Regions from separate parts of the Rahnella contaminans genome, predicted to be linked through region 3. Evidence: predicted binding sites of a transcription regulator. Region 3 holds the regulator's gene; each other region holds the start of a gene.
What was found. Region 3 encodes PhoB, which activates phosphate uptake and scavenging genes when phosphate is short. Its sites were predicted from a motif close to CTGTCATAAAACTGNCNNAT; they were not measured.

Region 1: a site for PhoB is predicted at 2,875-2,894, ahead of GW579_RS22770 (MIP/aquaporin family protein). Genes of this name have one in related genera too.
Region 2: a site for PhoB is predicted at 2,658-2,677, ahead of uvrB (excinuclease ABC subunit UvrB). Genes of this name have one in related genera too.

Annotation. Positions count from the first base shown of each region.
Region 1 covers NZ_JAADJS010000008.1:77,516-87,449, reverse strand. The annotation lists gene hslU (HslU--HslV peptidase ATPase subunit) at 1-535, shown strand, start outside; gene GW579_RS22785 (1,4-dihydroxy-2-naphthoate polyprenyltransferase) at 633-1,559, shown strand; gene rraA (ribonuclease E activity regulator RraA) at 1,680-2,165, shown strand; gene zapB (septal ring assembly protein ZapB) at 2,230-2,469, opposite strand; gene GW579_RS22770 (MIP/aquaporin family protein) at 3,059-3,907, shown strand; gene glpK (glycerol kinase GlpK) at 3,953-5,476, shown strand; gene glpX (class II fructose-bisphosphatase) at 5,620-6,630, shown strand; gene emrD (multidrug efflux MFS transporter EmrD) at 6,699-7,892, opposite strand; gene fpr (ferredoxin--NADP(+) reductase) at 8,201-8,947, shown strand; gene GW579_RS22745 (DUF805 domain-containing protein) at 8,958-9,386, opposite strand; gene GW579_RS22740 (DUF1454 family protein) at 9,545-9,934, shown strand, end outside.
Region 2 covers NZ_JAADJS010000002.1:973,517-983,450, forward strand. The annotation lists gene bioC (malonyl-ACP O-methyltransferase BioC) at 1-276, shown strand, start outside; gene bioD (dethiobiotin synthase) at 403-1,092, shown strand; gene GW579_RS13680 (ABC transporter ATP-binding protein) at 1,102-1,812, opposite strand; gene uvrB (excinuclease ABC subunit UvrB) at 2,957-4,963, shown strand; gene GW579_RS13690 (VF530 family protein) at 5,016-5,384, shown strand; gene GW579_RS13695 (isochorismatase family protein) at 5,425-5,949, shown strand; gene GW579_RS13700 (gluconeogenesis factor YvcK family protein) at 6,015-6,923, opposite strand; molybdenum cofactor riboswitch at 7,220-7,377, shown strand; gene moaA (GTP 3',8-cyclase MoaA) at 7,367-8,353, shown strand; gene moaB (molybdenum cofactor biosynthesis protein B) at 8,385-8,897, shown strand; gene moaC (cyclic pyranopterin monophosphate synthase MoaC) at 8,900-9,403, shown strand; gene moaD (molybdopterin synthase sulfur carrier subunit) at 9,400-9,645, shown strand; gene moaE (molybdopterin synthase catalytic subunit MoaE) at 9,647-9,934, shown strand, end outside.
Region 3 covers NZ_JAADJS010000002.1:636,946-646,879, forward strand. The annotation lists gene GW579_RS12065 (DUF1177 domain-containing protein) at 1-707, shown strand, start outside; gene GW579_RS12070 (AroM family protein) at 713-1,390, shown strand; gene ppnP (pyrimidine/purine nucleoside phosphorylase) at 1,585-1,875, shown strand; gene rdgC (recombination-associated protein RdgC) at 1,944-2,858, opposite strand; gene mak (fructokinase) at 3,069-3,989, shown strand; gene sbcC (exonuclease subunit SbcC) at 4,043-7,300, opposite strand; gene sbcD (exonuclease subunit SbcD) at 7,297-8,535, opposite strand; gene phoB (phosphate response regulator transcription factor PhoB) at 8,763-9,452, shown strand; gene phoR (phosphate regulon sensor histidine kinase PhoR) at 9,476-9,934, shown strand, end outside.

The DNA of each region.
Region 1 (9,934 bases), on a different contig from region 3:
GAGCTCAGGCCCGGATGTGTCACGCGAAGGCGTTCAGCGCGATCTGCTGCCGCTGGTGGAAGGCTGTACCGTTTCCACTAAACACGGCATGGTGAAAACGGATCACATTCTGTTTATTGCCTCTGGCGCGTTCCAGACTGCCAGCCCGTCAGACCTGATCCCGGAATTGCAGGGGCGTCTGCCAATCCGCGTTGAGCTACAGGCGCTGTCGACTGAAGACTTCGAACGTATTCTGACTGAGCCAAGTGCATCCCTGACTCATCAGTACAAAGCATTGATGGCGACCGAAGGTGTGACCATTGATTTCACGGCTGACGGCATACGTCGTATCGCGGAAGCGGCATGGCAGGTGAACGAAACCACCGAGAACATTGGCGCACGTCGTCTGCACACGGTTCTGGAGCGCCTGATGGAAGATATTTCCTACGACGCCAGCGAAAGCAACGGTATCTCCATAAACATTGATGCAGATTATGTTAGAAGCCACCTTGATCAGCTGGTAGCTGATGAAGATCTGAGCCGTTTTATCTTATAATTTGCTCATACGTTCCGAAAGTGATCTTCAGGGAGGCGTTTGCCTCCCTGATTTTTTTTAGATTTCGGACTGACTGTTCACCTGAGCGAAATCACCTATGAGCACAATGACTCCCTGCACCCCGACCACGCCTGCCCGCGCATGGCTTGAAAGCCTGCGTCCTAAAACGCTGCCTCTGGCTTTTGCCTCAATTGTCATGGGTTCGGCGATTGCCAGCCTGCAAGGCGTTTTCCATCCGCTCATCGCGCTGCTGGCGTTGCTGACGGCGGGTTGTCTGCAAATCCTGTCTAATCTGGCCAATGATTATGGCGATGCCGAAAAAGGCAGTGATACGCCCGATCGCGTCGGGCCGTTGCGCGGGATGCAAAAAGGGATGATTACCGCCGCACAGATGAAGCGCGCGATTATCCTGACCATCGCCCTGACGCTCGTGTGCGGAATCGCGCTTATTGCTGTCGCCTGCCACAAACCGAGTGATGTCGTGGGCTTTGTGATCCTCGGCCTTCTCTCGATTGGCGCGGCCATCACATATACCGTCGGCACGCGCCCTTACGGTTATATGGGGCTGGGTGATATTTCCGTTTTGATTTTCTTTGGCTGGATAAGCGTCGCCGGGACATTCTATTTGCAGGCGGGATATTTTGACTGGATTGTGATGCTGCCGGCCACCGCAACGGGATTGCTCTCGACGGCGGTGCTGAATATCAACAATTTGCGCGATATCGAAACCGATCGCGCCAACGGCAAAAACACGCTGGCGGTTCGCCTCGGGCCAGTGAATGCCCGCAATTATCACACGTTTATTTTGGCCGCCGCCACACTGTGCCTGGCCATTTTTTCCGCCGTGTATTTGCGCCACTGGACCGGCTGGTTATTTATTCTGGCCGTACCGATGCTGGTGACTCACGTCATCCGCGTAAGAAAGTCCAAAACATCTTTGGAAGTGCGTCCGCTGCTCGAACATATGGTGAAAACGGCGTTACTGACTAACGTGTTGTTTGCGGTGGGTCTGTTACTCAATTGAATAAAAGTGGCCTGATGTGCGTTTATCGAGCCGCTTTTCACATTTAACAATTGATGATTTTGCCAACATCCGTCCGAAAGGGATATACTGAACACTCATGCAGCAACCAGATGAAATCCTATGAAATACGATACTTCCGAACTTTGCGACATCTACCATGAAGAAGTGAATGTCGTCGAACCCCTGTTCTCCAACTTTGGTGGCCGTACTTCATTTGGCGGGCAAATCACGACAGTGAAGTGTTTCGAAGACAATGGCTTGCTTTATGACTTGCTGGAAGAAAATGGCCGTGGTCGCGTACTGCTGGTCGATGGCGGTGGCTCCGTTCGTCGCGCATTGCTTGATGCCGGTCTGGCACGCCTGGCGTTGCAAAACGAATGGGAAGGCATTGTGATTTACGGTGCAGTTCGTCAGGTAGATGATCTGGAAGAACTGGATATCGGCATTCAGGCGATGGCAGCGATTCCGGCGGGGGCAGGCAGTGAAGGGATTGGCGAAAGCGACATTCGTGTCAATTTCGGCGGTGTCACCTTCTTCTCCGGTGACCATCTTTATGCCGACAACACCGGTATCGTGCTGTCAGAAGACCCGCTCGACATCGAATAACCTTGCGCTTTCAGCAACAAAAAAGGACGCCGTGGCGTCCTTTTTTATTTTCAGGCCGAAGTCATCAGACTTCTTCCATTTTTCCCAGCAATGCACGCAGACGGTCCTGCCACACGTGCTGTTCTTCTTTCAACTGTGCATTTTCACGCACCAGCGATTCATGATTACCACTCGCCTGCTGAACTTCCTGAGACAGGGTATTGTTTTGTTCTTTCAGTTCTTCGATTTCCATCTGCAAAAGAGTAATGGTATCGATCGCTTGCTGAACTTTAGCTTCTAATTTCTCAAATACTTCAAATGACATTTTTCGGTCCCCTTATGTTCGCAAGGCGCACATCTTATGTTCTGCCGCATCATCCGGACACGGCTCAAGAATTCCTGCACTCCGTCGATTTTGATAACGAATACAAACCAAATCCGGGTCTGAATTGCGCCAAAGTCTTGTAAAACCAGCGGGTGTCTTACCGGGTGATTGTATGTAGCCAGCTTTGCCCTGTCTAGCAAGAACCCCTTCCTGCACGCAGTCTGTTGCAATTTTACAGCGCCGGGTATCAGGAAATGCTTAAAAAGCAGCGTCACTCACCAGAAATCCCCGTTAATACCGAATAACCTTATCCGGCCTGTTGTTATGTTCGTTTCAACCGACGCGGCCCAAAAATTGTTAAATCGTGGCCTTTTTTCCGCGCGTGATGGCCTGCGAATACGCGAAATCGCTCATTTTTATGACACGACACACAAAATTTGATTTCGCTATTTCTCGTTTATGCTCGTTAACGATAAATTCACATTGCGTTCTCATTTAATGATGAACGTCAAAATCCGATTACGTTCACGTACGACATAACAGAAAAACTATAACCAATCATTAACATCATCCTTAGCAGGATCAAACTATGAGCCAAACCATGAGTTCCACATTAAAAGGTCAGTGCATCGCTGAGTTTCTGGGTACCGGGCTTATCATTTTCTTCGGTGCAGGCTGTGTTGCCGCATTGAAGCTTGCCGGAGCATCCTTTGGCCAGTGGGAAATCAGTATCGTCTGGGGTTTCGGTGTGGCCATGGCCATTTACCTGACTGCGGCGATCTCAGGCGCACACCTGAACCCGGCTGTCACCGTCGCGCTATGTTTGTTTGCAAACTTTGAAGGACGCAAAGTTCTGCCTTACATCATCGCGCAGGTCGCAGGCGCCTTCTGTGCCGCCGCGCTGGTTTACGGCCTTTACTACAATCTGTTCTACGATTTCGAGCAAACTCACAACATGGTACGCGGCAGCGTAGACAGTCTGAGCCTTGCCGGTATCTTCTCGACGTATCCAAACCCGCACATCAGCGTATTGCAGGCGTTCCTGGTTGAAACCGTGATCACCGCCGTTCTGATGTCGCTGATCCTCGGCCTGACCGATGACGGCAACGGCCTGCCACGTGGCCCGCTGGCTCCGCTGCTGATCGGTATTCTGATTGCAGTTATCGGTGCATCCATGGGGCCACTGACCGGATTCGCACTGAACCCGGCGCGTGATTTCGGACCGAAACTGTTCGCTTACTTCGCAGGCTGGGGCAAAGTGGCCTTCACCGGCGCCCGAGATATCCCTTACTTCCTGGTACCGATTTTTGGCCCACTGCTGGGTGCGTGTCTGGGTGCGGTCGGCTATAAAGCATTGATTAGTCGTCACCTGCCACACCAGATTAACGAAACAGCGGCTGACAAAGCGTCACAGCCAACCAAACAGCGTAAGGCCTGATCGGCTAAACTGTTCCACAGCTTACTCATTTGCAGGATGAAAATTATGTCAGCAGATACGACTCACGAAAAAAAATACATTGTCGCACTCGATCAGGGTACGACCAGCTCACGCGCAGTAGTGCTGGATCACGATGCCAACATCATCAGCGTTTCTCAGCGTGAATTTACCCAGATCTACCCTAAATCTGGCTGGGTTGAGCACGATCCGATGGAAATCTGGTCATCGCAAAGCTCGGTACTGGTTGAAGTGCTGGCTAAAGCCGACATCAATTCCGATCAGATCGCCGGTATCGGTATCACCAACCAGCGTGAAACCACCATCGTGTGGGAAAAAGAAACCGGCAAGCCGATTTATAACGCGATTGTGTGGCAATGCCGTCGTACTGCTGATATCTGCGAAAAGCTGAAAAAAGACGGGATGGAAGAGTACATCCGTCACAACACCGGCCTGGTGGTTGACCCGTACTTCTCCGGCACCAAACTGAAATGGATCCTCGATAACGTTGAAGGCTCCCGTGAACGTGCTAAACGCGGCGAACTGCTGTTCGGGACTGTGGATACCTGGCTGGTCTGGAAAATGACTCAGGGACGCGTTCACGTGACGGATTACACCAACGCATCACGTACCATGCTGTTCAATATCCGTGATTTGAAGTGGGATGAACGCATGCTCGAAGCGCTGGATATTCCGCGTGAAATGCTGCCGGAAGTCCGTCCTTCCTCTGAAATTTACGGCCAGACCAACATTGGTGGTAAAGGCGGTACGCGTATTCCAATCGCCGGTATTGCCGGTGACCAGCAGGCGGCGCTTTACGGCCAACTGTGCGTGCAACCGGGTATGGCGAAAAACACCTACGGCACCGGCTGCTTCCTGTTAATGAACACCGGCACCGAAGTTGTTGCATCGAAAAATGGTCTGCTGACCACCATCGCCTGCGGCCCGCGTGGCGAAGTAAACTACGCGCTGGAAGGTGCCGTTTTCGTTGGTGGCGCATCTATTCAGTGGCTGCGTGATGAGCTGAAACTGATCAGCGATGCAACTGACTCCGAATATTTCGCGATGAAGGTGAAAGACACTAACGGCGTTTACGTGGTGCCTGCTTTCACCGGCCTCGGCGCCCCTTACTGGGACCCGTATGCCCGTGGCGCAATCTTCGGTCTGAGCCGTGGTGCGAACAGCAACCACATCATCCGCGCAACGCTGGAGTCTATTGCTTATCAGACCCGCGACGTACTGGATGCCATGCAGGCCGATTCCGGTGCCCGTCTGCAATCCTTACGCGTGGACGGCGGCGCGGTCGCCAACAACTTCCTGATGCAATTCCAGTCCGACATTTTGGGTACCCGCGTTGAGCGTCCTGAAGTGCTGGAAGTTACCGCGCTGGGTTCTGCTTTCCTCGCAGGCCTGGCCGTCGGTTTCTGGAACGATCTGGAAGAAGTCCGCAGCAAAGCCACTATCGAACGTGAATTCCGCCCAAGCATTGAAACAACGGAACGTAATGTCCGCTATAAAGGCTGGCAGAAAGCGGTGGCACGCGTTCGTTCGTGGGAAGATCACGACGAGTAATCCCGTCAGTTTTACGCCAACACCTTTTATGAAACTCCCCATCCGGGGAGTTTTTTTATGCGTCCTTCCCACTGTGCTAAAATCTGCGGCACAGATGAGCCTTGCCTCACCGAACTCTTTCTTTTCTTCCAACAGGTTTTCCAATGAAACGTGAATTAGCAATCGAGTTCTCCCGCGTGACCGAAGCTGCCGCGCTCGCCGGTTATAAATGGCTGGGCCGTGGGGATAAAAACCTCGCCGATAACGCCGCCGTGCAGTCCATGCGCATCATGCTTAATAAAGTCGATATCGACGGCACGATTGTGATTGGCGAAGGTGAAATCGATGAAGCACCGATGCTGTATATCGGCGAAAAAGTCGGTACCGGCAACGGCGACGCGGTCGATATTGCGGTGGATCCGATTGAAGGCACGCGCATGACCGCAATGGGTCAGTCCAACGCACTGGCTGTGCTGGCTGTGGGCGATCAGGGTTCTTTCCTCAACGCCCCTGATATGTACATGGAGAAAATTGCCGTCGGTCCTGGCGCGAAAGGCGCTATTAATCTGAACCTGACGCTGGCAGAAAATCTGGCGAATATTGCCAAAGCGCTGAACAAACCGCTGACCGAACTGACTGTTGCCGTGCTAGCAAAACCGCGTCATGACGACGCAATCCGTGAAATGCTGACCGCCGGTGTCCGCGTCTTTGCGTTCCCGGACGGTGACGTCGCAGCAACCATTCTGACCTGCATGCCGGAAAGTGAGGTTGACGTGCTTTATGGAATTGGCGGCGCGCCTGAAGGCGTGATTTCTGCGGCCGTTATCCGCGCGCTGGATGGCGATATGCAGGGGCGATTACTGGCGCGTCATGACGTCAAAGGAGATACGCCGGAAAACCGCCGGATTGGCGAAGAAGAGCTGGCGCGCTGTAAAGCGATGGGGATTGAAGCCGGGAAAGTGCTGTTGCTTGATGATATGGCGCGCAACGACAACGTGATTTTCTCAGCGACCGGGATTACCAAAGGCGATCTTCTGGAAGGCATCAGCCGTCAGGGAAATATGGCGACCACCGAAACACTGCTGATTCGTGGCAAATCCCGCACCATCCGCCGCATCCGTTCGACGCATTATCTAGACCGCAAAGACGCCGCGCTGCACGAATTCATTATCTGATCCGCGGCCTTCCGGTCATCAAAAAGGCAGGTTTTTTTGCCCTGCCTTTTTTAATGTAAAACAAAACGTTAAACCGCATGTCCTTCATGCTGACTGCGGTTCGACATCGGCCACCAGCACAGCAAAATCAGCACAGCCATCGCAAACATCAGCAGGCCAAGACTGAACTGACCGGTTTGCGGCAACATCGCTGACATCCACGCCACCAGCCCGGATCCCATATTCTGCAAACCGCCCACCAGCGCCCCTGCAGCCCCCGCCAGATACGGGAAAGGCTCCATCGCGCCGGTCGTCGCCAGCGGGAATAACATACCCGCGCCGAAGAAGAACAAAGACGCAGGCACGATCAGCGTCCAGATATTCATAATGCCCAGCCAGCCCGGGATCCACATCAATAATCCCGCCAGCAGACAGCTGATGACCGAATGCCACATCAGTTGCTGGAAGCTTTTCTCCGTACGCCCGGCATACCAGGCACCGAAGAATGCCGCAGGGATCGGCAGGATAAACAGGATGCTGACCATCACACCGCTCAGCCCCAACACGCCGCCCATCAGCACGCCGCAGCTGGCTTCAAAGACCGCCACGCCCGCCAGCGCGCCCACCAGCATTACCAGATAGCGGCTGAAATTGCCGTCTGCCAGCAACAAACGCAGGCTGCTGAGCATTTTGCGCGGCGGATGGTCAGCAGTAAATTCCGGGCGGGTTTCCGGCAACCAGCGGTACATCGAAAACGCGACGCCCGCGCACAGAATAAGCAGAAAACCGAAACTCGCCCGCCAGCCCAGCCACGCAGCCAGCGCACCACCGATAACCGGCGCTAACAGCGGGCTGACCAGAATCCCCATGTTCAGCAAACTGTTGGCGTGGCGCAAAGCACCGCCGCTGTATAAGTCACGCGGCATGGTTCTCGCCATCACGCCCGCTACGCCGGTGCCCAGCCCCTGAACCGCACTGGCCAGGATCAGCATATTCAGACTGGATGACACCATCGCGCCCGCCGCACCAATCAGGAAAATCATCAGACCGGTGAGGATCACCGGTTTGCGCCCCACGTTGTCGGACAACGGGCCGTAAATCAGCTGCGAGCCGCCGTAGGTCAGCAAATAAGCGGCCATAACGCGCTGCACTGCCCCCGGTTTGACGGCCAGACTGGTCGCCATATCCGCGATGTTCGGCACATAAATGGTCTGCGCCATCTGACCGACCGCCACCAGCAATATCAGCATCACAAGCAGGTGAATATTTTCCAGATTTTTCATTTTTCAGTTCGTTATCAGATAAGGTGGAAAAAGTTCAGAACAAATAACCAGCAAAACCGCCGATAATACGGCGGCGCATAAGTTAACAAATTCAGATGAATAAGCGAGGGGTGCGGCAAACTCTCCTGTTATTTTGCTGGCAGCGACAGGAGCCAGATCTGTAACGCAGACTGTACAGAAATCGATACTGGCTAACGGACGCAGAACAGGCTGATAACATTTAACCGATAAGGGATCCGAAAAATTTGAAATAAAATCAGCGCATAAATTCGCTATGCATGACGAAATCAGAAACGACAGGAGTTTTTATGGCTGATTGGGTAACGGGAAAAATCAAAAAAGTTGAGCACTGGACGGACAATTTGTTCAGCATCACGGTCAATGCGCCAGTCGACTCTTTTACCGCAGGCCAGTTTGCCAAACTCTCTCTGGAAATCGACGGCGAGCGGGTTCAGCGTGCATATTCCTACGTCAATCCGCCTTCCAGCGCAGACCTGGAGTTTTATCTGGTCAACGTGCCGGAAGGAAAACTCAGCCCGCGTCTGCACGTGATGCAGCCCGGCGACGAAATTCATGTCACCAAAGAAGCCGCCGGTTTTTTCGTGATTGATGAAGTTCCTGAGTGTGACACGCTTTGGATGCTGGCAACCGGTACCGCCATCGGGCCTTATCTGTCAATTTTGCAGGAAGGAGCCGGTCTGGAGCGTTTTAAAAATATCGTACTGATCCACGCCGCGCGCTTTGCTGCCGATCTCAGCTATTTACCGCTGATGCAGCAATTACAGCGACGTTATGAAGGCAAACTGCATATTCAGACCGTCGTCAGCCGTGAAGAAATTTCAGGCTCACTGACCGGCCGTGTCCCGGCGCTGATTGAAAATGGCACGCTGGAAGGGGCTGTCGGCCTGAAGATCAACGCGGAAGACAGCCACATCATGCTCTGCGGAAACCCGCAGATGGTCCGCGATACCCAGCAGGTGCTGAAAGACCTGCATGGCATGCGCAAGCATCTCAAACGCAAACCGGGTCATATGACCAGCGAACACTACTGGTAAGTATTTTTTGTTATGCAGATTTAAATCTGACGTCTTCCGGCTCCGGGCCAAAACGATTTGTGCCCGGTGTACCGGCGAAAGCGCCGCAGTCGATAATCAGCATGATGAAAATGACCGAAGGCACCAGCCGTCCTAATACCCAGCCCCACGTCTGCGGCATCGCCGCCGCCCAGTTTCCGGCCACCAGCATCCACGCCAGCACAAACAACAATGCCCACCAGGCCGACTTATTGCGGTCATGTAACCTTTTCACCAGCACCGCCGCCGTTGGCCACAACAGGACGACCAGCGCGAAACCCGCGGTCTGATAGGTAATCCATAGCTGTGCGGCAAAGAAGAAATCGGCGGCCATCAGAATCAGCCAGCTGATCATCCAGATCCAAAAATCGCGGCGGCCCAGGCGGCCGTTAAAAGAAAACAGTGCGTGCTGTAACGTCATTGACCGTCGGTTCCCTAAAAAACAATGAGAGGAAAATGTTAAAACAGGGCGAGTGTACCTGATGCACCGTGGCCGGGAGAATGTTTACGCACTCCTTTTGACATTGCCCCCCGATCACCGCTTTAATCGGTCTGTTGAAACAAAATAAGAAACGCCCTATGACTGTTGCTAAATCGATTTTACAACTGACTTTGCCCGTATTACTGATACTCGCGGGCCAGAACACAGCCCTTGCCGATCCGCCGGCTGACCATTCCGGCGCAGAAGAGATGCCGAAAGCCCCGTATCTTCTGGCAGGCGCACCGACATTCGAAACGACGCTGATTAACTTCCGCGCCAAATACAATGAAGCGAATCCGACCCAGCAGATCGGCGAATTCCGCGCAATCAGTGAATCCGCTAACAGCTCGCTGACCCGCGCGGCCAGCAAAATTAACGAAAATCTCTATGCCTCCACCGCGCTGGAAAAAGGCACAGGCAAAATCAAAACGCTGCAAATTACCTATTTGCCGATTCAGGGCCCTGAAGAAAAAGCCGCCCGCACGCTG
Region 2 (9,934 bases), 340 kb from region 3:
CTGACGCCCGACAAAATCGCCGAAGCCTGCGCGCCGTATCGCCATGAAGTGACCTTCAGCGATCACGTCGCCGAATTCCCGGACGTGATGTCGCTGATGCGTTCGCTCAAAGGCATTGGCGCGACGCACATCAAAAATGGCCGCCTCGGCGGACTGGGCGGGCGCGAGCGTCTGCAATTGCTGGAAAAACATTACGTCCGCCGCGACGGCATTTTGCCGCTCAACTACCGGCTGGTCTACGGCATTTTGCAGGTGGAAGAACTTATCCCACGTTAACAAAGCTCCTCCCAGGTTTGAAACAGGCACGGTCTGCTCCCTCCCCTTCGCAGGGGGAGGAGCAAAATCCGATGTCATTGCGGGAAGGGAGCCAGAACCAACACCAGGCTTTTATTAAAATAAATCATGAAACAAAAATACTTTATTACCGGCACCGACACAGAAGTCGGAAAAACCGTTGCCACAACCGCATTTTTGCAGGCGGCAGCGCGCGCCGGACACAAAACCGCCGGATACAAACCGGTGGCATCAGGCAGTGAAATGACGGCAGAAGGGCCGCGCAACAGCGACGCGCTGGCGCTTCAGGCTTACAGCACCGTCGGACTGCGTTATGACGAAGTGAATCCTTGTACGTTTATCGAGCCGACGTCGCCGCATATCGTCAGCGAGCTGGAAAAGCGCCCGATTGATCCGCAGGTGTTATCCGCCGGATTGCGCCATCTCGAACCGCTGGCTGACTGGGTAGTGGTGGAAGGGGCGGGTGGCTGGTACACGCCGCTGACCGCAGATTACACGTTTGCGGACTGGGTGATTGCCGAGCAACTGCCGGTGGTGTTGGTGGTGGGAATGCGGCTGGGCTGCATCAATCACGCCGTGCTGACGGCGCAGGCCATCGCGCAAAGTGGGTTGCATCTTGCGGGCTGGATTGCCAATGATGTGCAGGAAACGGGGAAGCATCATCCGGCATACATGGAGACGCTCACGCGTATGTTGCCTGCGCCACTGCTGGGCGAGATCCCGTTCCTGATCGCCGGTCTGGACGTAAATCTGGGGCAATATCTGGATCTCGAACGTCTGCTTTCTTGTGGTGAATGAAGCGCGACGTCAGACCGTCAGATAATTTTTGATTAACGTCTCGTCAAGCTGTGCCAGCGTGCCTTGCGCTACGTTGCGCCCGCCGTCCACCAGACAAAACCGGTCAGCGACGCTGCGGATGAACGGCAATTTATGCCCGACCAGAAGCAGCGTCAGACCAAGGTCACGGTTCAGGCGGTGAATGATGTTACCCATATTCGCCGCCATTGACGCGCTGGTGTGTTCGGTCGGTTCGTCGAGGATCAGAAGTTCGGGCTCCTGAACCAGCGCGCGGCTGATCGCCAGTTGCTGCTGCTGGCTCTCATCGAGCTCTCCCGCTTTACGCATTCCCATTTCCTTAAGCGTCGGAAACAGGTCGTAGACCTCTTCAGGCACGCGACGCGTCTTATTCCGGCTGGCCATCATGGCAATTTGCAGGTTTTCATCGACACTCATCTGCGAAAAAATCTGCCGGCCCTGTGGCACATAACCGATACCGATTTGCGCACGTCTTTCCACTGGCAGATTTAACAAACTCTGAGGCTCTTCGTCGCGCGACTGCCAGGAGATCGCCCCGCTTTTCACCGGAAGATGGCCCATAATGCAGTTCACCAGCGTGGTTTTCCCCACGCCATTTCGGCCGATCAGACACGTACATTGACCGCGGTACAGTTCGAGATTGATATCCCACAGAATATGTTTTTGCCCATAATACTGATTAACTGATTTTACACTTAACATCAGACCTCCCTCCCGCACGGAGCATTCCGCTGAACTTCGCTTTGACCGCCACTGTCACATTTCTGACATTTATGTTCCGCTGTTAACGCCGTAACACAGAATTAAATCCCGTTGATTACCAGCCAACCTCTCAGCATCAATTACAGATAAACAGCCATTAACCAGTGATAAATGGGGTTAACCGCTTTTTCCTTGCACTAAAAATGACTTTGCTTAGCAAAAAACAGGGTAATCATCAGATTTCACTTTCAGGTGAAAAAAGCGGTTCCGGCTACAGGAAACGCTTCCTACAGTGACACTGCAACTCTCAGGCCAAGTTTGTAAAAGTGCCGGGGAAAAGAGAAGTTACAGGGGTGTTAACAGCGGGGCGCACGGCGATTTAGGATTATTCATTAGTGTTGCTCAGGTTTTAACAGAACCGGTCAGACGCGGGAAAAGGGCAACTGCACTTTGCCAGTGCCGCTCTCTCTGATTTTGGTGCAAACGTAAGGGGAGTAAGAAGCAAAAAAATCCTGATGAGATGCACTTTTGGATTTTGCAAGAAACATCCGACCAGAAATCTAGGCAAAATAGGCATAAATAAAGTCTGAAAAAAGGGAAAAAATAACTAAAAAAGATGCTGATCCCCCCTCCGGCGTCTGAAGTGCACTTTTTGCCAACTCCCGCAGCACGGGGCGTGCTGAGAGTTATCCACTATTCCTGTGGATAACCATGTGCATGAGAGTAAGAAAAGATGCTACAGACGAGTCGGGGCGCGGGTTGTGCTCACTTTGCCCGTATTCGCAGCTTTTTGATGATGTTGTTTATAATCAGTGAGTTAGTTAAAAGCAATATGCCCGTAATTCGTTCGTCATAGTTGTGTCAGAATTCGTCAACCTGTGGTCAGAAAGTTAACGGATGAAAAATTTTGGGGATAATTGTCACCTGATGGTGAGAATTCTTTTTCGTAATAACCTAAAAAAGTGCAGATGAAGCAACCTGTTAAATCACCGGTGATTTTTATCGATTGGAGGCTGGTTTTATATACAGTACTATAGGGCGGTAAAATCAAGGCTGGCAAAATTCGCGGAGTCTTTCATACTGTTTTTCCGTGAGCGCCTTTCGTACGGCCTTATGCGTTTTCATTTCAGCCAGGTAGCCCGTCATGAGTAAAGAGTTCAAACTGCATTCCGAATTTAAGCCATCAGGCGATCAGCCTGAGGCAATACGCCGTCTGGAAGAAGGGCTGGAGAACGGTCTGGCGCACCAGACGTTACTCGGCGTTACCGGTTCCGGTAAAACCTTCACCGTCGCGAACGTGATTGCTGACCTGAACCGGCCGACGATGGTTCTCGCGCCCAATAAAACCCTCGCGGCCCAGCTATATGGCGAAATGAAAGAGTTCTTCCCGGAGAACGCCGTCGAATATTTTGTTTCTTACTACGATTATTATCAGCCAGAAGCGTATGTCCCGAGTTCAGACACGTTTATCGAAAAAGATTCCTCGGTGAACGAACACATCGAGCAGATGCGACTTTCCGCGACCAAAGCGCTGCTTGAGCGCCGCGACGTCATCGTGGTGGCATCCGTTTCGGCGATCTACGGTCTGGGCGACCCGGATCTGTATCTGAAAATGATGCTCCACCTGACCAAAGGGATGATTATCGATCAGCGCGCGATCGTGCGCCGTCTGGCCGAGCTGCAATATGCCCGCAATGATCAGGTTTTCCAGCGCAGTACTTTCCGCGTCCGTGGCGAAGTGATCGACGTCTTCCCGGCGGAATCGGACGATCTGGCGCTGCGCATCGAGCTTTTCGATCAGGAAGTCGAGCGGCTTTCCCTTTTCGATCCGCTGACCGGTCAGGTGCAGCACGAAGTTCCGCGTTTCACCATTTACCCGAAAACGCACTACGTCACCCCGCGTGAACGTATTTTGCAGGCGATGGAAGAGATCAAAGTCGATCTGGCCGATCGCCGCAAGGTGTTGCTGGATAACAACAAACTGCTCGAAGAACAGCGTCTCAGCCAGCGTACGCAGTTTGATCTCGAAATGATGAATGAGCTGGGTTATTGCTCGGGTATCGAAAACTATTCGCGCTACCTTTCAGGGCGCGGGCCGGGCGAGCCGCCGCCGACACTGTTTGACTATCTGCCTGCCGACGGTTTGCTGATAGTCGATGAATCCCACGTCACCATTCCGCAAATCGGCGGGATGTATAAAGGTGATCGCTCGCGTAAAGAAACGCTGGTGGAATACGGTTTCCGCCTGCCATCGGCGCTGGATAACCGCCCGATGCGTTTTGAAGAATTTGAAGCGCTGGCGCCGCAGACGATTTATGTTTCCGCCACGCCAGGCGCTTACGAGCTGGATAAATCCGGCGGCGATGTGGTGGATCAGGTGGTGCGTCCGACCGGCTTGCTGGATCCGATTATTGAAGTGCGCCCGGTGACCACGCAGGTCGACGATCTGCTGTCTGAAATCCGCAAACGCGTTGCCATCAATGAGCGTGTGCTGGTCACCACACTGACCAAACGCATGGCCGAGGATTTGACCGAGTATCTGGAAGAACACGGCGAGAAGGTGCGTTACCTGCACTCTGATATCGATACTGTCGAGCGCGTGGAGATCATTCGCGATTTGCGTCTCGGTGAATTCGACGTGCTGGTGGGCATCAACTTGCTGAGGGAAGGGCTGGATATGCCGGAAGTTTCTCTGGTGGCAATCCTTGATGCCGACAAAGAGGGTTTCCTGCGTTCTGAACGTTCGCTTATCCAGACCATTGGTCGTGCGGCGCGTAACCTCAACGGTAAAGCCATTCTTTACGGCGATAGAATCACGAATTCAATGGCCAAAGCTATCGGTGAAACGGAGCGTCGTCGTGCGAAACAGGAAGCTTACAACCTGGAAAACGGCATTACGCCGATGGGCCTGAACAAGAAGATTTCCGATATCCTGCAACTGGGCCAGCCGAAGACCAAAAAGAACAAAGACAAGCGCGATGCCGAAGCGGCGCAAACCTACAAATCGCTTACGCCTAAAGCGCTGGAACAGCGCATTAAAGAGCTGGAAAGCAAGATGTATGCGCACGCCCAGAATCTGGAATTCGAAGAAGCGGCCAATACACGTGACGAACTCCACGCCCTGCGTGAACAGTTTATTGCTCTTTCGTAAGGGAAAAATGATAAAGTGCGCGGCCTGAAAATTGATAAGGAAAAGCGAGCCAATGACTGATACACCACAAAATCCCGGAGCGGCGAAAGATCCGTTGCACGGTGTCACGCTGGAAAAACTGCTGACAACGCTGGTGGATAATTTTGGCTGGCCCGCACTGGCCTCGCAGGTCAATATCAACTGCTTCAAAAGCGATCCGAGCATCAAGTCCAGTCTGAAATTTCTGCGCCGCACGCCCTGGGCGCGTAAGGAAGTGGAAACGCTGTATCTGGATTTTATCGAAGGCCATTTGCGCCCTGATATGACGCGCAGCAAACGTCGCACGCCGCTCTCCGCTGAAAAGCCGCAAAAGCCTAAAGTCAGTACCGTGAAACCTGCCGCCGACAGCCCGTGGAATAATCATCCGCTGGTGAAAAAGTAAATCATTTGCATTTCATTGTGTTCATTTGAGGGAAAGAGTCGTGTCAGAGCAACATGTTCTTATTGTGGTGGATATGCAAAACGGCGTTTTCGCTTCCCCGCGTTATGACCGCAGCGGACGGGCTGAGCGTATTAATCAGCTGATTGACCGGGCAGGGCGCGTCATCTTCATTCAGCACGCTGAAGGTGAAATGACCGAAGGCAGCGAATTCTGGCAGGTGTTGCCTGAGCTACATCAGCCCGAAGGAGCGATTTCTGTCACCAAAACCGCCTGTGATTCTTTCTATCGCACCACGCTGGACGCGGTACTACAGGAACTGAACACGACCCGTTTTACGGTCTGTGGTTGTGCGACAGATTATTGTGTGGATACGACCATCAAAGTCGCCGCCAGCAAAGGTTATGCCGTGACCGTTGCGTCGGATGCGCATACAACCGGCGACCGTACGCATGTTACCGCGCAGCAACTGATTGGTCAGCATAACGAAGTGTGGCGTGAATTATCCGTGCCCGGCAATCCGGTCACAGTAAAAACCACCGCAGAAATTCTGGCTGACTGGCAGTAAATTCGGTTTCCCAAACGTCAAAAAGGCCGCTTTGCGCGGCCTTTCGTATTTCTGCTAATGATAAATCAGAGCATCTTTTGCAGCGCTTCTTCTACCGCCATCCGCAACATATCGCGGTCATGGCGATACGGAATATCACTGGCTTCCAGCGGGCTTTGAATAATCAGATGCGCTTTGGCACTTTCGCCCAGCGTCACTTTCGGCCCGACAATCGCGGCATCAGCGCGACGGCCAATGCGCTTTTCGATCATATCCAGTTTGTCATCCAGGGTCAGCGACGCCGCAGCAACGCTCAGCTCTTTCCCCAGATTCCCGATATATACGATGTGCGCACGGCTGCGGCGCAGGGCGGTGGTGAGATCTTCCATTAGCAACAGCGGCATCAGGCTGGTAAAGAAACTGCCGGGGCCAATCAGGATGAGGTTCGCTTCGGCGATGGCGTGTAACGCTTCGCGTGTGGCCGGAACCTGTGGCTCCAGCAGTAATTCCCGCGGTATTTGCGTCAGTTTATCGACGTTTACTTCGCCGTGAACCCGCTGACCGGTCGCGTCGATCGCGGCTAAATCTACCGGTTGTTCGGACATCGGAATCAGCTCAGCGTCCACTTTCAGCAGGCTGCGCACCAGATTGATCGCTTCCAGCGGACGGACGGTCAGGTGATCCAGTGCGCGCAGCATCAGGTTGCCGAGATTGTGTCCGTCCAGTTCGCCCTGGCCGCTGAAGCGGTATTCGAACATCGCCGAGGCTAAGCTCGGTTCGGTGATCAGCTGGTTGAGGCAGTTGCGCATATCGCCCCAGGCGATGCCGCCCACCGAACGACGGATACGGCCGGTTGAACCGCCGTTGTCGGTCGTGGTCACAATGCCGGTGAGACGCGGGCCCAGCGAAGAAAGAGAAGACATTACGCGGCCCAAGCCGTGCCCTCCGCCTAATGCCACCACCCGGTCGAGGTCAGCTAATGTTCGATTGCGCATAAAGATCCTTGTGAAGCGGCCAGAGGTGAGAATAGTGCGTGCTCAGGGCACAATAATGATGCTGCAGAGACTTGTGTCGCCGGGAGATTTTACCTAATTTTGCAACAGGATGTTATCCCTTCGCAGCACTCTCAGCGCTTTCAAAATCAAGCGGTTTTATCGTTGAAAATGCTCTCTTTTGTCGTGAAAAATCGTTATATATCAAAATGCATAACGAAAAACCACCTTGGCGATCCGGTCTTCAGAGCGTTAAACTGTAGTCCGTTACCCGAATTCTTCATCGTTCTGCAATGAACGTGTTGAATCAACTCCTAGCCCTGGTTCCTAAGTTGCCTTTCTGACGTTGTTCCCACAGAAACAATATGGAGCCCTGGCCGTGACAATCAGTCACCAGGGTGCATGGCAGAAATGCCCGCATCTCCCGTATTTGGAAAGGTGTTTAGGTGCTTCAACTTACTGATGCTTTTGCCCGCAAGTTTTATTACTTGCGGCTGTCGATCACTGACGTGTGCAATTTTCGTTGCACCTATTGTCTGCCGGACGGTTACAAGCCGCACGGGCACAGCAATAAAAGCTTTCTTTCGCTCGATGAAATCCGTCGGGTCAGTCGCGCGTTCGCCAATCTGGGAACGGAAAAAGTGCGCCTGACCGGTGGAGAACCATCGCTGCGCCGTGACTTCTGCGACATCATTGCCGCCGTTCGCGAAAACCCCTCAATTAAAACGCTGGCCGTGACCACCAACGGTTACCGCATGGCGCGTGATATCAGCAAATGGCGTGATGCCGGGCTGACAAACATTAACGTCAGCGTCGACAGCCTTGATGCCCGCCAGTTTCACGCCATCACCGGCCAGGATAAATTCCGCGATGTGATGGCCGGCATTGACGCCGCGTTTGACGCTGGTTTCAGCAAGGTCAAAGTCAATACCGTGCTGATGCGCGATGTGAATCACGCCAGTCTGAACACCTTCCTCGACTGGATTAAAACCCGTCCGATTCAGCTGCGTTTCATCGAACTGATGGAAACCGGTGACGGCGGCGACCTGTTCCGCAAACACCATGTATCCGGCGAAGTCCTGCGCGAACAGCTGGTGCGTCAGGGCTGGCAGTTACAGATTCGTTCCCGCAGTGACGGCCCGGCTCAGGTATTCAGCCATCCGGATTATCTCGGTGAAATCGGTCTGATCATGCCGTACGAAAAAGACTTCTGCGCCAGCTGTAACCGGCTGCGCGTCTCAGCCATCGGCAATCTGCATTTGTGTCTTTTCGGCGAGCAGGGCATTCCGCTGCGCGATTTATTAGCCGACGACATGCAGCAGGACGATTTGATGGACAGGATCCAGGGCGGCCTCAGCCGTAAAAAACAAACGCACTTCCTGCATGAAGGCAATACCGGAATAACCCAGAACCTGTCGTTTATCGGCGGCTGAGTCCGGCATTAATCGTTTAAGGAGCAAACTGATGAGCAAAGCCAGCAAAGAATTTTTGCCGTTATCTGTGGCGATCATGACGGTTTCTGACCGCCGCACCGACGCGGAAGATACCTCCGGCCATTACCTGAAAGAAGCCGTGACCGAAGGCGGCCACCACGTTGTGGCGCAGCAAATTGTTAAAGAGAGCATTTACAGCATTCGCGCCGTGGTTTCTGCGTGGATTGCAGATGAAAAGATCCAGGCCATTCTGATCAACGGCGGTACCGGATTTAACGCGGGCAACAATACGCCGGAAGCCCTGAAGCCGTTATTTGACCGTGAAATTGAAGGTTTCGGCGAGCTGTTCCGTATGGTGTCTTTCGAAGATATCGGCACCTCGACCATTCAGTCACGCGCCATCGGCGGTATTGCCAATCAGACGGTGATTTTTGCCATGCCGGGATCAACCCGCGCCTGCCAGACCGCCTGGGAAAATATCATTGAAGCACAGCTCGACGCCCGTCAGGGACCGTGCAATTTCACCCCACATTTGAAGAAATAAGAATGTCTGAATTAACCCACATTAATGCTTCCGGTGATGCCCACATGGTGGACGTTTCCGGTAAAGCCGAAACGGTTCGCGAAGCCCGTGCAGAAGCGTTTGTAGAAATGGCCGCTGACACGCTGGCGATGATTATTAACGGCAATCACCACAAAGGTGATGTCTTTGCCACGGCGCGTATCGCCGGGATTCAGGCAGCCAAAAAGACCTGGGATTTAATCCCGCTGTGTCATCCGTTACTGCTGACCAAAGTGGAAGTGAATCTGGAAGCTCAGCCGGAACATCACCGTGTGCGCATCGAATCCCGCTGTCGTCTGAGCGGCAAAACCGGTGTGGAAATGGAAGCGCTGACGGCAGCTTCTGTAGCGGCGCTGACCATTTACGACATGTGCAAAGCGGTACAGAAAGATATGGTGATCGGCCCGATCCGCCTGCTGGAAAAAAGCGGCGGTAAATCAGGCGACTTTAAGGCGGAAAGCAAGGCTGAAGGTAAGGTAGAAATATGATCGACATTTTATTCTTCGCCCAGGTCCGTGAGTTAACCGGGACGTCCGGCCTGCAATTGCCGGCTGATTTTTCCACCGTGGAAGATTTGCGCAATTCCCTGACCAGACGCGGTGACCGCTGGGCACTGGCGCTGGAATCCGGCAAACTGCTGGTGGCTGTTAACCAGACGCTGACCACGATGGCGCATCCGCTGGTAGCGGGCGACGAAGTGGCGTTCTTCCCGCCAGTGACCGGGGGCTGAGATGGACAGGACAAAAATTATTGTGGATGCCGCCCCGTTTAACGTTGGCGAAGAGTACAACTGGCTGGCGCAATCAGACGCCGACGGCGCGGTAGTGACGTTCACCGGCAAAGTGCGCAATCACAATCTGGGCAGCCATGTGACGGCACTGACGCTGGAGCACTATCCGGGCATGACCGAAAAAGCGCTGGCGGAGATTGTTGAGCAGGCGCGTGCGCGCTGGCCTTTGCAAAGTGTTTCTGTTTATCACCGCGTCGGGCCGATGTATCCGGGCGATGAAATTGTCTTT
Region 3 (9,934 bases):
TGGGCGGGATTGGTGCACGCCCGACGCGTATTGGTCTGGTGTCCGACGCGGACGGCGCGATTGCTGCGGTAACCTGTGCGCTGAAACTGGCGGACATGCAGCGTAAAGGCGATACGCTGGAAGGCGATGTCATTATCACTACCCACATCTGCCCGAACGCGCCAACCCGCCCGCACGATCCGGTAGATTTCATGGATTCGCCGATCGACGACGTGACTATGAATGACAACGAAGTCGTCGACGGCGTGGATGCGATCCTTTCCATCGATACCACCAAGGGCAACCGCATTATCAATCACAAGGGTTACGCCATTTCGCCGACGGTGAAAGAGGGCTACATCCTGCGTGTTTCCGAAGACCTTGTGCGCATTATGGAGATGACCAGCGGCAAGCCGGCGGTCACTTTCCCTGTCACCACACAGGACATTACGCCCTACGGCAACGGCGTTCATCACCTCAACAGCATTTTGCAGCCGTCAACGGCGACCAGCGTTCCGGTGGTTGGCGTTGCGATCACGGCAGAATCTGTGGTGCCGGGCTGCGGTACCGGCGCGAGCCATGAAGTGGATATCGCCCTGGCGGCGAAGTTTGCCGTGGAAGTCGCAAAAGAATTCGGGCGCGGTACGTGCCAGTTCTTTGATGCCGACGAATATCAACTCCTGTTGTCGCTGTACGGAAGCTTGCGCCACCTGCAAAACCGGAAGTAAGCCTTATGATCACGACCTTTGCGACGTTAACCATTGGACAGGCGCCGCGCAGCGATATTATGCCGCTGCTGATGGCGCATCTGCCGGCCAAATCAGTGACCCACGTGGGCCTGCTGGACGGAATGAGCACGGAGCAAATTGAGCAGCGATATGCGCCTGCGGAAGGCGATGCGGTGCTGGTTTCGCGTTTGCTGGACGGTTCGCAGGTCACCATGGCGGCGCATCGGGTTGAGCGCGGATTACAGGAAAAAATCGACGTTCTGGAAGCGCTCGGCTGCATGACTATTTTGCTGCTGTGTACCGGCGAATTTAAAAAGCTGCACGCCCGCAATGCGCTTCTGCTCGAGCCTGACCGGATTATCCCGCCACTGATTGGTGCGATTGTCGGCGGGCATCGCGCAGGAATTGTCGTGCCGATCGAAGAGCAGATCGTCGAGCAGTCTGGCAAATGGCGGAAGCTGTCCAAACCGCCGTGCTTTGCGGTGGCCAGCCCGTATATTTCCGATGACCAGACCATTATCGAAGCGGCGATGCGTCTGGCGCAGCAGGGTGCGGAAGTGGTGGTACTCGATTGTATTGGTTACACGCGGCATCACGCCGAATTGCTGAAAAAACATCTCAGCATTCCGGTTCTGTTGTCGAACGTGCTGATGGCAAAACTGGCGGCGGAACTGATCGTCTGACGCCGGGGAGTAAAGCGGTTATGTGCGGAGCGGATAGCCACCCACAATGGCACTGTGCGACGCTAAAATCAAATCAGCGACGCCGCTTTGCGGGCGGTGTCGTCTGGTGCAGATAAAGCGGTAATAATCAGTGACAGAATGAGGTTTGTGCCCCTAATATGGAGGCTCTGAAAATTATCGCAAAGGGCCAATCTATGTTGAAAAATAATGAGTATTTTGACGGGAAAGTTAAGTCGATTGGTTTTGACAGCGACAGTACGGGTTCAGCCAGCGTTGGCGTGATGGCCGTCGGCGAATACACTTTCGGCACCGCTAAGCCGGAAGAAATGACCGTCATCAGCGGCTCGCTGAAAGTGCTGATCCCGGGTTCTCCGGACTGGCAGGTCTTCAAACCGGGCGAAACCTTCTACATTCCGGGTAAAAGTGAATTCAATTTGCAGGTCGGCGAAACCACGTCGTATCTCTGCAAGTATCTGACCAAATAAATCATTCAGACACAGCAAAAAAGAAAAGGCGCCAATGAGCGCCTTTTCTTATTCTTGCAGACCTGAAATTAACGTTGGGCTTCGCCGCCCAGCGCCTCAATCAGATTCTGGATTAATGCAGCCAGTTCACCGGTCATCAGCACGAAATCAGCATCGAAACGTCCGGCGAAATCTTCGCGATCGATGTCTTCGTTCTGGTCACGGATCACGTCGCTGAATTTCAGACGTTTGATGCTGCCGTCGTCGGCCAGAACAACGGCAATGCGTTCCTGCCAGTCGACGGCCAGCTTGGTGACCAGTTTGCCATTCTCGATGTGCGTGGCGATTTCGTCGCTGACCAGCGCCTGTTTCTTACAGCGGATCACGCCGCCTTCTTCAAGAATCGCTTTCAGCTCGGCTTCGTCCTGCAGGGCAAAACCGGCAGGCGTCTGGCCTGAACGCACCCATTCGGTCAGCGTCAGTTCGATCGGGCTTTCCATGGTTAATGGCACAACCGGCAGTGAACCGAGGCTTTTACGCAGCAGCGCCAGCATGTCTTCCGCTTTTTTCGCGCTGGCGGCATCGACCATGATCAGGCCGTTAACGGTGTCGATCCACATGAATGTCTGGCTGAAACGGCTGAATGCGCGCGGCATCAGGCTGTGCAGCACTTCGTCTTTCAGGGAATCTTTTTCGGTTTTCTTCAGCTTACGGTGTTGCTCACCTTCAAGCTGATCAATCTTCGCCTGTAACTCCTGTTTGATGACCGGAGAAGGCAGGATTTTTTCTTCTTTACGGGCGCAGATCAGGATCTGACCGCCGTTAACGTGAGTCAGCGCGTCGCCACCGTGGGAACCCATTGGTGAAACCCAGCCGGTTTTCGCCATATCCTGGCTGCCGCACGGGGTAAAGGTGAAAGCGCTGAGCTGTTTTTCCATTTCGTCAGCAGATAACGAAACTTCACGGCTCAAACGGTATACCAACAAATTCTTAAACCATAACATGGCGTTATCCCTGTCCCGGCGCACTCGTGGTACGCTGATTAAATGAATGCAGGGCGGCATGATAACCAATTGAGCGCCGGTCGTCGTTAAGAAATCACCGCAGCATGAAACATTGCATAACAGCTTATTCTGGTGACGACAGCAGCGAGCTTCTACACTGATTTAACCTCAAAAATAACTGACCCTACCGGCAGAAACAGGAGAGAAAACGTGCGAATTGGCATTGATTTAGGCGGCACAAAAATAGAAGTCATCGCGTTATCCGGCGAAGGGAAAGAACTGTTCCGCAAGCGGGTGGATACGCCAAGAAATGATTACGAACGCACGCTGAAAGCGATTGAAGGTCTGGTGCTGGACGCCGAAAAAGCCACCGGCCAGCACGGCAGCGTCGGCCTTGGGATCCCCGGTACGCTTTCGCCGTTTACCGGTAAAGTGAAAAATGCCAACTCGGTCTGGCTAAATGGCCAGCAGCTGGATGAAGATCTGGCGCTGTTGCTCAAACGCGAAGTGCATATTGCTAACGACGCGAACTGTCTGGCGGTTTCCGAAGCCACTGATGGCGCAGGCGCAGGCCGTCACACCGTGTTTGCCGTGATTATTGGTACCGGCTGCGGCTCCGGTATTGCGCTTAACGGCGTGGCGCACGCGGGCGGCAACGGCAATGCAGGCGAATGGGGACACAACCCGCTGCCGTGGCAGGACGAGGAAGAAATCCAGTTTGCCCGCGACGTGCCGTGCTATTGCGGCAAATCCGGCTGCGTGGAGACGTTTGTGTCGGGCACCGGTTTTGCAGAAGATTATTTCCGGCTGTCAGGCCAGCGGCTGAAAGGTGCGGAAATTATTGAGCTTGTTGAGCAGGGCGACGAAACGGCGGAGCTGGCGCTGGGCCGCTACGAGCGTCGTCTGGCGAAAGCGCTGGCCAACGTGGTGAATATTCTGGATCCGGATGTCATCGTTTTTGGCGGCGGCATGAGCAACGTCGATCGTCTGTACCAGACCGTTCCCGTGCTGATCAAACAGTGGGTGTTTGGCGGCGAATGTGAAACGCCGATCCTTAAAGCGGTTCACGGCGATTCCAGCGGTGTTCGCGGTGCAGCCTGGTTGTGGCCGCAGTCGCGCTTCGCGTTGTAATTTTCTGGCAGACAAAAGCCGCATGATGTCACGCCATCATGCGGCTGTATCGGTTACTGCGACGGGACTTTAAATTCACTGCTCAGGCGGCTGACGCCCAGCCCGTTCACCTTGGTCACTTTGATTTGCACCGGAATGCGGTCTTTCATCGCTTCAACGTGGCTGATCACGCCAATGGTTTTACCGGAGGCGTTCAGGCTGTCGAGGGCGTCCAGCGCGGTGTCCAGCGTGTCGGCGTCGAGCGTACCAAAACCTTCGTCGAGGAACAGCGAATCGATGCGGGTTTTATCGCTCACCAGATCTGACAACGCCAGCGCCAGCGCCAGACTGACCAGGAAACTCTCGCCGCCGGATAACGTGCGGGTATCACGCACGGCGTCTGCCTGCCACGTATCGACAACCTGCAACTCCAGCGCGTCGCTGGTTTTACGTTGCAACAGATAACGGCCATGCAGTTTTTCCAGCTGGCGGTTCGCCAGATACACCAGATGATCCAGCGTCAGCCCCTGCGCGAACTTACGGAATTTCGCGCCATCGCTGGAGCCAATCATCTGATTAAGATATCCCCAGTCATCACAGGTCAGCTGCGCCTGCGCAATCTGCGCGATTAACTGCTGCTGGCTGCCGCTTCGTTCCTTGTCGAATTTAAGCTGATTACTCACTTCGCCGGTGCGCTGTTGCAGCGCTTTCAGGCTTTGTGACAGCGATTCCTGCTCGGCCATCAGCGCCGTGAGATCGCTTTCGTATTCACTCAGATGCGCCGGGCGTGCGAGCCGCTGTTTCTCCAGTGTCTCTTTCGCGTCGCTTAACAACGCCTGAGCCTGTACCCGCTGTTTCTGCAACTGGTCTTTACGCTCAAGGAGTTGCTGGCGTAATGCGTCGTCGAGCATCGCGAGTTTCACTGCGTCTTCATCCGCAAACTCGCTGTGGGCCAGCGCCTGTTGCCAGTCTGTTTGTGCCTGATGCAGACGGGCCGTGGCCTGCTGATGTTGCAATTGCGTGCTGGCGAGCTGACCGGCCAGTTTGTCGCGAAGTTCCTGCGCCCGGTGAAGGGCAGTCTCGGCTTCGCTGACCGCTTTCTCGGCGGCCTGTTGTTGCTGATGTAAGTGCTCGCGAACCTGCGTAACCTGACGGGCGCCGAAGAGTTCTGTGCGCTGCGCCGTCAGTTCCTTCAGCGTTTTCTCGCCATCCGCATACTGGGTTTGCAGGCGTTCAAGCTGTTCCAGAGACTTCGTCAGGTTTTGCTGCGTCAGCGTAAAACGCTCTGCCAGCAATGCACTTTGCTGCTGGACTTTTTGTTGTTCGCCGGCGGCTTCGCTGAGGGCGTCTTTCGCCTGTTGCAGCGCACGGGCCAGCTGTTCATGCTGGCGGAGGGTTTCCTGTGTTTGCTGTTCTTCCTGATCGCATGACGCCAGCCATTGCTGAATGTCCGCCGCATCATTCAGGGTGAACGTCAGACCATGCGGAGCGCTGATTTTCTTCCAGTTTTCGAGATGCGCGTTCAGTTGCTGCTGGTCGTGCTCAAGCTGCGTTTGCAGGCGCAATTGGTGTTCTTTCAGGCTTTTAATTTTCGCGGCCAGTTCGATTCCGCTGGCTTTCGCTGCATCAAATTCCAGCTGCATTTTCTCAACACGCTGCGCCGTTTCAGACGGTTTGATCTCCTGATAACTTTCAATCGCCGGATGCGAGGTGGAACCGCACAGCGGGCAGGGTAGGCCGCTTTGCAGATTCGCGCGTTCTGCCGTCAGGCTGACGATCAGTTCCTCGCTTTTCAGCCGCGCTTTGACATCATTCAGATGCTCGAGCTGTTTCTGGCATTGCAGACGGATTTTGCCAAGGCGTTCTTCTTCTTCCGCGATTGCCGTCTGATTCTGCGCAAAATCCTGATGCTGCTGACGGACACGTGAGTCGAGCTGAGGGAAAATCTGTGCGAGTGAGAACAGCTGCTGGCGTACCGGACGCAGTTGCGCCAGTTCAGATTGCCGCTTCTGCAACGCCGTCAGCGGCTGCTGTTTTTCCAGTTCAACCTGACGCTGTTGCTGAGTCTCAAGCGCGGCGGTCAGCGTGGTGTGTTTCGCCTGATGCTGCTGACTCTGTACCTCCAGTTTCTGCCGTTCTTCGGTGATTTTCGCCAGCGTCGCGTTATGCTCACTGGCCTGTTTCTGTACTTCACTGACGGCCTGCTGCGTGTCAGTCAGTGATTTGTGCCACCGGGCAATTTCGCTATCCAGCGGCAGAACTTTTTCGTCCATCAGCGTCTGTAGCTGGCGCTGCTCTCCGGCCTGTTTCTGGCGAGCGGTTTTCGCCTGTTCCAGCGCCAAAGCCAGCGGTGTCATCTGTGCGGCCTGTTGTTGCTGTTGCTGAACCAGTTGCGTGAGCGCTTGCTGTAACTCCTGTGTTTCTTTCTCACAGCGCAACCGGTCGCTGAGCAGCGGACGCAGCTTTTCAGCCGGTTCACTGCGCGCGAGTTGTTGCAACTGCGGCGCTGCGGCGAGGTTTTCCTGCTCTGCCGCCGTCAGCTGCTGCTGAGATTGCTGATATTTTTGCTGTACCTGCTGCCATTGTTGCAACCAGTTCAGATCCTTCTGGCGCTGAAGCGCCTGCTGGCTGAGGATAATTTCCTGCGCGTTCAGCGCGGCCAGTTCCGTTTCAAACGCCTGACGCTGCTCTTCGCTGAGCAACTCGATACCTGCCATACGCTGATACAAACCGTCGAGCTGATTTTTGGCTTCTTTATGTTGTTCAAACACGCGCTCAGAAAGCCGCCCGTAGATTTCGGTGCCGGTGAGTTCTTCCAGCAATTCCGCGCGGTCGTTGGCATCGGCATTCAGGAACGCGGCGAACTGGCCTTGTGAAAGCATCATTGATTTGGTGAAACGGCCAAAATCCAGCCCGGTCAGCTCGGCGATGGCATCAAGTTTATCGCGCACTTTGTCGGCCAGAATTTTTCCATCGGCCAGCAGTGCCAGTTCCACTTTCGGCGCCTGTAAATTGCCGTCCGGCGAGTTTTTGGCCCGGCGCTGGCTCCAGAACGCGCGGTAGCCAATGCCTTTGACCTCAAACTCGACTTCCGCCAGCGATTCGGCGGTGTGGCGGGTCATCAGTTCATTCTGACTCGGCGTGACGTTCAGACGCGGTGTCTGGTGATAAAGCGCCAGACAAATGGCGTCGAGCAGGGTGGTTTTCCCCGCGCCGGTCGGGCCGGTGATGGCAAATAAACCGTTGCTGGCAAACGGCTCAGCGGTGAAATCAATTTTCCATTCGCCTTCCAGCGAGTTCAGGTTTTTTAATCGCAGGCTGAGAATTTTCATTGTGCGCCGTCCTCCGCATTCTGACCGCTGGTGATCTGTTCAACGACCTGCGCAAACAGCGTGCGCATCCGCGCCTGACGCGGCTCATCAGGATCCGGTTCCAGCGCCAGACGTCGTTCAAACACGTCACTGACGCTCAGCTCGCTCAGCGTTTCCTTTTCCTGCTGCTCAATACTGTGGATGCGCTGTTCTTTGCTGCGGCGTAACAGCACGACTTCTACCGGCAGATCTTCCGTCAGCGCCTGAATGCGTCGCTGAATATCGCTGAGATAGTCCTGCGTGGCGACTTCGATATCCAGCCAGACCGGCTTTTGCGTATCGCCGCCTGCAAACTGCGCCAGCTGTTTTTCGATTTCAGCCAGCGAACCTTTGATGATCTGCATGGGCTGGAAAACCGGGATTTCCAGCGTGTCGATGGCGTTAAGCGTTGCGCCGTCGAAATCGAGTAAGTACACACTTTTGGCTTTGCTCAGTTCGTCAAAACTCAGGGCAATCGGCGAGCCGCTGTAACGGATATGTTCGGTTTTTGCGACGCACTGGGCGCGGTGAATATGCCCGAGCGCCACGTAATCTACCGGCGGAAATGCCTGGGCCGGGAAGGCGTCGAGCGTGCCTATATAGATGTCGCGCACGGAGTCAGACGTGCTGACGCCGACGGTGGTCAGATGGCCGGTAGCGATAATGGGCAACGGCACACCAAGTTTCTGACGCTTCGCCAGTGCGGCCTGATACAGCGCGTCATAATGCGCCGCAATGGCTTCCTGCAACGCGAGCTGTTTGTCGCTGCCGGACTGTCCGGCCTGGCTGGCGAGTAAATCGCGCGGACGCAAAAACGGAATGGCACACAACACCGCGCCGGGCTGGCCTTCACGCGTGTTCAGCACTAAAACCTGTTCCTCCAGATTTTCGCCTACGGTGGCGATCACCCGCGTATTCAGGCACGAAAGCAGTTCGCGGGATTCATTGAGCGTGGCGACGGAATCGTGATTCCCGGCCAGCACCACCAGCTGACAGCCGGTTTGTTGTAATTCCACCACGAAGCGGTTGTACAACTCGCGGGCGTAACTGGGCGGCGAACCGGTATCAAAGATGTCCCCGGCGACAATGACGGCGTCCACCTGATGCTGCTGCACCTGACCGGTCAGCCAGCGCAAAAATGCCTGATGTTCAGCGGCGCGGCTTTTGGTAAAAAAGTACTGGCCGAGGTGCCAGTCGGAGGTGTGGATCAGGCGCATGAGACTCCCGTGTGAACCCTGTATGACGACAATGGTGCAAAGTATAAACGTCGGCGGGGGAACCTGTCCCCGATAAATCAGACCAATTTCAGCAGGATGGCGGGAATTTATCTGTCATATTTGCCTTAAATGAACCATCATTTTCATTCATAAATCTGTCACAAAACTGACGCATAATGGCGCCCGCAATCAAATAAAAGATCGCTAACCTATTGGCAGGACCTACGATGGCTAGACGTATATTGGTGGTTGAAGACGAAGCTCCAATCCGTGAAATGGTGTGTTTTGTACTGGAACAGAATGGATATCAGGCAGTAGAAGCTGAAGATTTTGATTCAGCGATTGGCCAGTTAGTGGAACCTTACCCAGAACTGATCCTGCTCGACTGGATGCTACCCGGCGGTTCCGGTATTCAGTTTATTAAGCACCTTAAACGTGAAGCACTGACCCGCGAAATTCCGGTGATGATGCTGACCGCTCGCGGTGAAGAAGAAGATCGGGTGCGCGGCCTGGAAGTCGGTGCCGATGATTACATCACTAAACCGTTTTCACCAAAAGAACTGGTTGCCCGTATTAAAGCGGTGATGCGCCGGATTTCGCCAATGGCGGTCGAAGAAGTGATCGACATGCTGGGGCTCAGTCTGGATCCGTCGTCTCACCGGGTGATGGCCAACGAGCAGGCGCTCGATATGGGGCCGACCGAATTTAAGTTGTTACACTTCTTTATGACCCATTCCGAACGCGTTTACAGCAGAGAACAGTTGCTCAATAACGTGTGGGGCACTAACGTTTATGTGGAAGATCGCACGGTAGACGTGCATATTCGTCGTTTGCGTAAAGCGCTGGAAACCAGTGGACATGACAGAATGATCCAGACTGTTCGTGGTACCGGATATCGTTTCTCAACGCGTTATTGAGTCCCCCACAGCGGAGAACCTGTGTGTTAGAACGTTTGTCATGGAAACGTCTGGCCGGCGAATTTTTTCTCTTTTGTCTGCCAGCCCTGATCCTCGGAATTTTCGTCGGCCATTTCGGCTGGCTCCTCTTTGCGTCGCTGGTCGCGGCGCTGGGCTGGAATTATTACAATCAGCTTAAACTCTCTCACTGGCTGTGGCTTGACCGCAGCATCACCCCGCCGAACGGGCGCTGGAGCTGGGAACCGCTGTTTTACGGGCTGAACCAGATGCAGATGCGCAACCGGCGACGTCGTCGTGAATTAGGTCAGTTGATCAAACGTTTCCGCAGCGGTGCCGAATCGCTGCCGGATGCGGTGGTTCTGGCGACGGAAGAAGGCAATATCTTCTGGTGTAACGGACTGGCGCAGGATCTGCTCGGTTTCCGCTGGCCGGAAGATAACGGCCAGCATATTTTTAACCTGCTGCGTTATCCGGAATTCCGC